Regions from separate parts of the Romboutsia lituseburensis genome, predicted to be linked through region 2. Evidence: riboswitches for the same ligand, from Rfam matches in the RefSeq annotation. Region 2 holds a riboswitch; each other region holds the start of a gene.

Evidence for each region. A riboswitch is a leader RNA that binds a small molecule or an ion and turns the genes downstream of it on or off. The one in region 2 is predicted to bind cyclic di-GMP.
Region 1: another riboswitch for cyclic di-GMP. It lies ahead of NWE74_RS17065 (response regulator transcription factor); the one in region 2 lies ahead of NWE74_RS16215 (flagellar basal body protein).
Region 3: another riboswitch for cyclic di-GMP. It lies ahead of NWE74_RS00565 (methyl-accepting chemotaxis protein); the one in region 2 lies ahead of NWE74_RS16215 (flagellar basal body protein).

Annotation. Positions count from the first base shown of each region.
Region 1 covers NZ_JANQBQ010000001.1:3,530,584-3,533,802, forward strand. The annotation lists cyclic di-GMP riboswitch class II at 332-416, shown strand; gene NWE74_RS17060 (response regulator transcription factor) at 440-1,045, shown strand; cyclic di-GMP riboswitch class II at 1,681-1,765, shown strand; gene NWE74_RS17065 (response regulator transcription factor) at 1,789-2,394, shown strand; gene NWE74_RS17070 (LytR/AlgR family response regulator transcription factor) at 2,489-3,202, opposite strand.
Region 2 covers NZ_JANQBQ010000001.1:3,366,719-3,369,937, forward strand. The annotation lists gene NWE74_RS16210 (hypothetical protein) at 1-425, shown strand, start outside; cyclic di-GMP riboswitch class I at 662-747, shown strand; gene NWE74_RS16215 (flagellar basal body protein) at 1,199-1,522, shown strand; gene flgC (flagellar basal body rod protein FlgC) at 1,527-1,931, shown strand; gene fliE (flagellar hook-basal body complex protein FliE) at 1,950-2,273, shown strand; gene fliF (flagellar basal-body MS-ring/collar protein FliF) at 2,296-3,219, shown strand, end outside.
Region 3 covers NZ_JANQBQ010000001.1:110,469-113,687, forward strand. The annotation lists gene NWE74_RS00560 (SDR family NAD(P)-dependent oxidoreductase) at 73-804, shown strand; cyclic di-GMP riboswitch class I at 953-1,028, shown strand; gene NWE74_RS00565 (methyl-accepting chemotaxis protein) at 1,261-3,219, shown strand, end outside.

The sequences.
Region 1 (3,219 bases), 160 kb from region 2:
AGATGCTACCGATATTAATTGAACTAAAAAATATAAAAAAGGAAACTATGTATAGTAAAGTATAAAATTTTTATTAAAATTAAAAATAAAAAAAAATGATAATAATAATTATAAAAAATAAAAATGATAGAATAAAATCGAATTATCGAGTATGAAAAAGAAAAGTGTAGATATAAAGTGGTTGAATTATACTTTAGTATACCTAAAATTACTTACAATTTATGATTACTAATAATTAATAAAAATGTATACTATATAGTGTAAATAGTTAGTAATTGGAATAATATTAATAAAAATAATAAGAATTATAATTTATAAACAAAAGAATAAAGAAGTATTTAGAAGTGAAGAAGTATACCTTGTATCTGGGCACTTAGAGGTATACGGAGCTAGTAGTGCAACCGGCTAAATAACTTGATATATTTAAGTAGGGGGTAATATGCAAGTTATTGTAATTTCAGAATCATTAATAATAAGAAGAGGAATCGTACAAATTTTATCAGAAGAAAAATATATAAGTAGTATAAAAGAAAGTCATTTATATACAGATATATATAAGGAAGATTATGACTTAATACTTATAGATCTAAATAAGAATAATAAGCAGTACTTATATGACCTGGAGCATTTAAAGAAAACTACAAATACAAAGGTTATGGTGCTAGATTTTTATGAAGATAGAACGCTATTTTCAAAATGTATGAAATCAGGTATAGATGGGTATATATTAGCAAATATAGACTCAGAAGATATAGGATATGCAGTGAAACAATTATATAGAGGCAAAAAATACTATGATGCAGAACTTATAGAAAATTATATATTCAAAGGTGAAAATGAAGATATAGAAGAATTAACTAAAAGAGAGCAAGAAGTATTAATATATATAGCAAAAGGAAAAACAAATATAGAAATATCAAAGGAATTATATATAACAGAGCATACTGTTAAAAAGCATACTAGTAACATATTTGCTAAACTTAACTTAAAAGATAGAATGCAGGCAGCGTTATATGCATATAATAAAGGACTTGTACAATTTTAAATAATAAACATCAAAGCTAGTTTAAATATATATTTAAGTTAGCTTTTTTATGTCTAAGATAGTTATAATATTTTAAATTTATATATAATCTATATATTTGAATTAACCGAAATTTTATTGAAAAGATCATTTTGCTCATAGTGCCAATGATTTTATACGTTGCTTAAGGTGTTTACACCATTAAATGACGTTTTATAGAATTTAAAGTTTTTTTTTGTGAAAAATATATATATTTAATATATAGAGATAATAACATAATTTAAGCTTTATTTTTTAATTGTGTGCAAGACTTTTTATTAATTAATAAAAAGAAATATATAAAATCAAATCAAATCAAATAAGTATAAAAACATTCCTAGTTATATAAAAGATATGTTTTTTGTCAACTAAAGATAAAGTAGCTAATAGTACAAACACTAAAAAACTAGAAAAATGTATATACAAACTTATTAAAAATTATACATTTTCAAATTATATTTAATGAAAAAAAGGTCGGTATATATACAGAAAAGTAGAACGGATTATACTTTGGTAGTAGGCATAATACCGCTGTGTACTGATTATGAATAGTAATATTAGGATATATAATAAGTGCATAAGTTATTTTGTAGGAGTAGTTAAATATAGGAAAAGAGTAAGTATTTAGAAGCTATGAAGTATATCTTGTATTTGGGCACTTAGAGGTATACAGAGCCAGTAGTGCAACCGGCTAAATAACTTTAATATTTGTTGGGGGGAAAAATATGAAAGCTATTATAATATCTGAATCTTTAATTATAAGAAGAGGTATAGTCGAAATTATATCAGCTGAATCGTGCGTAGCTAGCATAAAAGAAAGTCATTTGTATACAGATATATATAAAGAACATTATGACTTAATAATAGTGGACTTAAATAAAAATAATAAAAAGTATTTATATGAGCTAGAGAAAGTTAAAAATGAGTGTAATTCAAAGGTTATGGTGCTAGATTTTTATGAAGATAGGACATTATTTGCGCACTGCATGAAAATAGGTATAGATGGGTATATACTAGCAAATATAGACTCAGAAGATATAGGATATGCAGTTAAGCAATTAGACAAGGGTAAAAAATATTATGATGCGGATTTAATAGAAAATTATATATCTCATGGAGATACAGAAACTATATCTGAACTAACAAAGAGGGAGCAAGAAATATTAATTTGTATAGCAAAAGGAAAAACAAATATAGAAATATCAAAAGAGCTATATATAACCGAGCATACAGTAAAAAAACATACAAGTAATATATTTGCTAAATTAAACTTAAAGGATAGAATGCAAGCAGCTTTATATGCCTACGATAAAGGTATTGTAGGCTTTTAATAATAACTATAAAAATTAAGCATAAAAAAATGTAGGCACTATTACCATAGTAATTTATAGTGTCTACAAGTCTATACGCCATTAAAAAATATATTTAACTTCTAGTTACTTTGAATAGATAATCAATATATTCTTGCTTAAATACAAGCTTTTTATCTTGGCTAATAGGAATTTTTGTGCCATTTTTTAATAAAAAATCATTTTCTAAAATCTGTTCTATATGTTTCATATTAATCATATAGCTTTTATGACATCTTAAAAATACATTACTCTCAATCAATGTTTCAAGTTTAGATAAAGACATATACGTTTTTATCACACCATCAGTTGTATGTATTAAACAATACTTATTAAATACTTCAATAAATATAATGTTTTTCTGAGGAATTTTTATCATAAGTCTATTTGACAAAACTTGAATAAACTTAAATGAATCTGGAAAGAAATTAACACATCTATTAAGTGTTTTTTCAAATATGTCAAAATCAATTGGCTTTAGCAAATAGTCAATAGCATGGACAGAGTAAGCATCTAAAGCATAATTGGGACTAATTGTAGTAAAAATAATTAAACAGTTATTATCTATTTCTCTTATTTTTTTTGCTACATCGATTCCAAGTGATTTATCTATATAAATATCTAGAAAAATAATTTCAAAATAATCTTTTTCTAAATCATTAAATAAACTTTCTTCACATTCATATTGCATAATTTCCACATTTAAAGTATTTAGCAAGCTGTATTTATTAATAAGATTAGTCAAATGTTTTAAGTCATCTTTACAATCATCACATATTGCAATACGCAAATTAAACACTCCTCGCT
Region 2 (3,219 bases):
TAGAAGAAGTAGAGAAAACTTTAAACTATGCAAAATCAAAATATCATCAAGAAAATAACAATTTAAATAAAGAATCTAGAAATATAAAAATTAAAATAAAGCAATTAACTAAAAAAGCAAAAGAATTAGAAAGTAAATCTGAGTCCAATCAAAATCAAAAAGATCAGTATATAGAGGATAAAGAACAAATCATATCATTAATAAATGATACACTTAATAAGATAAAAAAAGTAAAACAAAATCTTTCTCATCAAAAAACAAAGCTTATATCATTAGAAGAATATCTCAAAAAAAGTGAATCAAAGTTAGATAATACTAAAGACCAAATAGATTACATAAAAGAAGAAATAATATTAAATCCTTTAGATTTTATATTTATAGAAGGTAACATGGAAACTGGTTTAATTATAAACATACTAATTTAAAATATTTAAACAAAAATAAACTTTATTTTATAAAGCTAATTACAATATATAAATTAAAAAATATACCATGGATTTATATAAAAATATTTTTAGGTATTAGTATGGGAAAAAATACATGAAAAAAAAAGAAAATCAGCATAAAACCTTGATAAAAGTCGAAATATATTATACTATAGTAGTAGGAAAAGTTTACACTGTAGTATGAGAAAAAAGTGTGAGTAATTATGATTAAATAAAAATTTAATAGGCAAACCTAGAGAAATTTAGGGACGCAAAACTATAGGGGCTAAGGTTTTTAAAACTATGCCAGCCAGCTGCCGAAGAGTTAATAAACTTTTTGTTATCATTGCTGATAAAAAATTTACACTCTTTAATAAGAGTATTTTTTTATGTAAAAAAACACAAAAATAAAATTATAAAGTCTAAAAAAATTACATTGTTTTAATAAGAAACTTTATCGTTTGAAATGAATTGTATAAAAATACAAATAGATGTCGAAGAGTGTCGAAAAATAACGAACGAAAAAGGTCAGAAATATCGTAAAATGTAGAATAAGTTTTAAAAAAAGTGTATAATGTTGTGTAGTGGAAATAAAACAAAAAATAAACAATATTAGACAATTTTATAGACATATAAAAGAAAGAATGGAATTGGATTTTATAACTTTGTTTAGTTTGTATTTAGAAAGTTAGCGATGTTTAAAATTACTAAGTAATTCAAACTACTCTTTTGGGTAGTTTTTTTAAATTAGATTGAATAAAAGGAGGTTGATTATGAACATATATGGATTAATGAAAATGGGCTTAGATGCAACTGAGCTAAGAGGTAGAGTTATTGCAAATAATATAACAAATATAAATACACCAGGATACAAAAGAAAATATGTTACATTTGAAGATACTTTAAAAGGTAAGATGGACAATGCTAAGATAGAAGTTAAAACAGATGAAGGGTCTATAATGAGAGAAGATAAGAATAATGTTGACTTAGAAAATGAAAAAGTTAATCAAGCTGCTACAACTCTTCAGTATAATGCATTAGTTAGTTTAACTAATACTAAAATAGCAATGACAAAAAGTGTAATATCAGGGAGGTAATTAAATGAGTGTTTTTAGCGGTATGAGAATTAGCGCAAGTGGTTTATCGGCTGAAAGAATGAGAATGGATGTTATATCATCTAATGTAGCTAATGTAAAAACAACTAGAACAGAAGAGGGTGGAGCATATAGACGTAAAGTAGCTAGTTTTGAGGAAAATTATGATGAAAAACTAGGTATGTTAGGGGTTAAGACAGTAGCAATAGAAGAAGATAAATCTCCACTTAGAAAACTATATGAGCCTAATCATCCGGATGCGGATGAACAAGGTTACGTAGAGTATCCTAATGTAGATTTATTAGTTGAAATGTCAGATTTAATATCTGCATCTAGAGCTTACGAATCAAATATAGATACATTAAATGCTCAAAAAGGTATGATATCGAAAGCTTTAGAAATAGGAAGATAATTTTAAAGAGGTGATGGTATGCAAGCTATAAATAGTATAGGGATGAACTCAGATATATTTGCAAATAGTATAAAAAATAATCCTATAACTGCTGAAAAAACAGTGGAAGAAAAAAGTTCTAAATTAAAATTTGATGATGTTATAAAAGAGGCTGTAAATAAAGTTAATGACAGTCAAGTTAATGCAAATAACAGTATAGAAAGTCTTATAAAAGGTGAGGACATAACAATGCATGATGTTATGTTATCTGTACAAGAATCTCAAATGTCAATGCAACTTATGCTAGAAGTTAGAAATAAATTATTTGATGCTTATCAAGAGCTCAATAGAGTACAATTGTAGTCTATTAACAAGGAGTAAATAGATGAATGTAAAAGAAATTACACAAAATATAAAAGACTTTATAACAACAAAAGCAGGTCAATTTAAAGAACTTAAAAAAACTAAAAAAATCGCAATAATAATAGGTGTTATAGCTGTTATCCTAGCAGGAGGATTTGGAATAAAATATGCTAATGATAGTAAATATAAAGTACTTTTCTCTGGGTTAGATGCTAACGATGCGACAGCTATTACAAAAGAACTTGAAAATAAAAAGGTTGAAACTAAAATAGAAGGGAATAGCATTTATGTTCCTAAAGATCAAGTTGATAAATTAAGACTTGAATTATCTAATAATATCAAAAATGGTTCAGCGGGATTTGAAATAATGGATGAAGGCTCATCTTTTGGGCTTACAGATGAAGAATTCCAAATAAAAAAACAAAGAATGATCCAAGGGGAAATTGAAAAAACAATAAAAACTTTCCCGCAAGTGGCAGATGCGAGAGTACATATAAACAAAGGTGAAGAATCTGTATTTGCTAAAGAAAGTATTCCTGGATCAGCTGCAGTATCTATAAGTCTAAAACCAGGAGCATCTTTAGAACCGAATCAAATAAGATCAATAATGTCATTAGTTTCAGCAAGTAATATGAATATACCTAAGCAAAATGTTGAAGTAATAGATCAAAATATGAATTTATTATCGGAAGGATTGTTTGATGAAGATGGAAAAATAAACTCTTCAAAATCAAATGGAATAGATATTGCAAGGAAATCAGAAAAAGAATTAAATAAAGATTTAGAAAGATCTATAGTTAGCTTACTTGAACCGATATTTGGAGAAGGGAAAGTTAAAGCGACTGTAAATGCAGACTTAAACTTTGATAGTAATGAAAAAACAGAAATAAAAATAGATCCAGAAAAAGTAATTGTAAAAGAATCGAAAAGTGAAAATAAATCTACT
Region 3 (3,219 bases), 3.3 Mb from region 2:
TTGTAGGCTATAATACTTATATATTCAAATATAAAAGAGCTAAATATAAAAAGTTAAGGAGAATCTAAAACTATGTACAAAGGTAAAATAGTATTTGTAACAGGAGCTGCAAATGGATTAGGAAATGCTATAGCAAAAGAATATGCAAAGTTAAATGCATTTGTAATAGCAATAGATATAGTAGATACAAAATTTCACGAGAACAATATAGATTTTTATAAAGCTGACTTAAAAAGTGAAGATCAAATAAAAAATGTATTTAAAGATGTTGTAAAAAAATATGGATCAGTACATGTACTAATAAACAATGGAGCTATAAGTAAGTTTAATAAATCTATATTTGATATAGAATTAAGTGAATTTGATGAAGTTATAGCAGTAAACCTTAGAGGTAGCTTTATATGTTCAAAAGAATTTATAAAAGCAAACAAAGGTGAGGACTATGGAAGAATAATAAATATAGCATCAACGAGATTTAATCAAAATGAAGCTGGATGGGAAGCTTACGGTGCATCAAAAGGAGGACTAGTGTCATTAACTAATACAATGGCTGTATCTTTATCAGAAACACCTGTAACAGTTAATGCAATTAGTCCTGGATGGATTAAAGTGGATGATTATGAATTATCAGATTTAGATAAAAAACAGCATCCATCTGGAAGAGTGGGTACACCAAAAGATATTGTTAATGCTTGCTTGTTTTTGACAAGTAAAGATAACGATTTTATAAATGGAACAAATCTTATTATTGATGGTGGAATGACTAAGAAAATGATATACATGGATGATAAATGGAATTTATAATAAAAAATATATAACTATTTTATAAAAATATTATAAATACTGAATATTTTATACTAAAATCAAAAATAACTTCATAATATTACATATTTTTATAAATATTTACAAAATTTAATTTCTATGTTAATATATGCTGAGTATTCTATTATAAAAATTGAATAGGCAAAGCCGGAGTGATCTGGTGACGCAAAGCTATAGGGACTTTTTTAAGTTAGCCAGTTGCATAAATTATCTTTTAAAAAAAGAGTGTAAACTTATAAAAAGAGTGTAAGCGGGCTTAGGTTTATGCTCTTTTATTTTTTTGCAAAATGCATGGTGTCTAACTATTAAAATAATTAGTGAAGGGGAGGTTTATTTATACAAATATATTTAAAGGTAACTAAGCTTATTTGTGGGAAAAACTGTTAATAAAATGACAAATAAAAGAAAATGTAAAAGAATATAAAGGAGAAAGTACGAATGAAATTTCAATTCAAACTAAAAAGTAAGGATAATCATAAAGATAAAAGTATAAAGACTCAACTTACTTTAATAATAGTATGTTTTGCAGTTATTAGTTGTGTATTTTTAGGGTCAATAACAAGCTTTTTAACTTATAAAAGCTCTGAAGAAATTTTATCAAAAACAGTTGTAGAGACTACTAAACAAGTCTCTGAAAATGCAGCAGCTAAAATAAAAAATGTTCAAAATGCAGCGATTCAAACAGGTATTATGCAAAAAATATCAGATCCTAATGTAAGTATTGAAGAAAAACAAAAAATTATAACAAATCAAGAGAAATTATATGGATTAGCATTAGGTCAAATTATAGATGCAAATGGGAAAGATATCTTTAGTGGAAAGGACTATTCAGAGAGAGATTATTTTAAAATTTCTATGAGTGGTAAAGAATACTTAAGTAGTCCAGTTATAAGTAAAGTAACAGGAGATTTAACTCTAGTAGTTTCGGCACCTATTTGGAAAGATGGAATACAAGGAAGTGAAATAGTTGGAGTTGTATCATTTGACCCACCTAAGGAACTTTTAAATGATATAGTAAAAGGTATACAAGTAAGTGAAAATAGTTATGCATACCTTATAGATAGTGAAGGTACTGTAATTGGTCATAAAGATGAAAGTCGTATAGGGGTAGCAAACTCTATAAAAGAGGCTCAGACAGATGAAAGTCAAGTGCCTTTTGCAGAAGCTGACAAAAAGCTTATATCAGGACAAACAGGATATACAACAGCTAAGTTTAATGGACAAAGTTGGGTATTAGGATATGCACCTGTAAGCAATAGCAACGGATGGGGTATAGGTGTAATGGCGAATGCAAAAGATTTTATGAGTTCAACATATCGCTCAATGATAATAACTGCAATAACGACAGTTGTATTTACAATAATCGCATTTGCGGTAGCTATAATATTCTCTAATAAAATAGGAAATCCATTAAAATCATGTAGTGAAAGATTAAAATCATTAGCAGAAGGTGATCTAAACTCAGATACTATTGAGCTAGATGCTAATAATGAAATTGGTTTAGTAGCAGATGCCACTACTAATATTGTAGAAGATTTAAGAAGCATGATAAATGAACTTACGTACATATTAACAGAAGTTAGCAATGGAAACTTAGATGTTGAAGTAGATAATGAACATTTAAATGAGCTATTTAGAAATGATTTTGCTCCTATACTATTAGCAGTAAATAAAATTGTAGAAGGCCTAAATGATACTTTATCTCAAATAAATATAGCAGGAGAACAAGTTTCAGTAGGTTCTGATCAAGTAGCAGAAGGGGCACAATTATTATCTCAAGGAGCGACAGAACAAGCTAGTTCAGTTCAAGAACTTTCAGCAACAATAAATGAAGTTTCAATGCAAATAAAGCAAACTGCACAAAATGCAGAAAGAGCAAAACAAATTTCTATACAATCAAGTGCAGCTACAGAAAAAGGTAAAAAGCAAATGCAAGAGATGATTGCAGCTATGAATGAAATAAGCAATACATCTAATCAAATAGGTAATATAATAAAGAATATAGATGATATAGCATTCCAAACAAACATATTAGCATTAAATGCAGCAGTAGAAGCAGCTCGTGCTGGTGAAGCTGGTAAAGGATTTGCTGTTGTAGCAGATGAAGTAAGAAACTTAGCGGCAAAGTCTGCTCAAAGTGCAAAGGATACAGCAGAGTTAATTGAAAAGTCACTTTTAGCAATCGAAAATGGAAGTGGAATTGTTTCTGAAACTGCAAAATCTCTTGAAGAAGTTGTTTCTGGGGCACAAAAATCTGCTGAAGTTATACAAGAAATAGCAGATGCAAGTAATGAACAAGCTCAACATATAAATCAAGTAAATATAGGTGTTGAACAAATCTCAGTTGTTGTTCAAACAAATTCAGCAACAGCAGAAGAAAGTGCTGCAGCTAGTGAA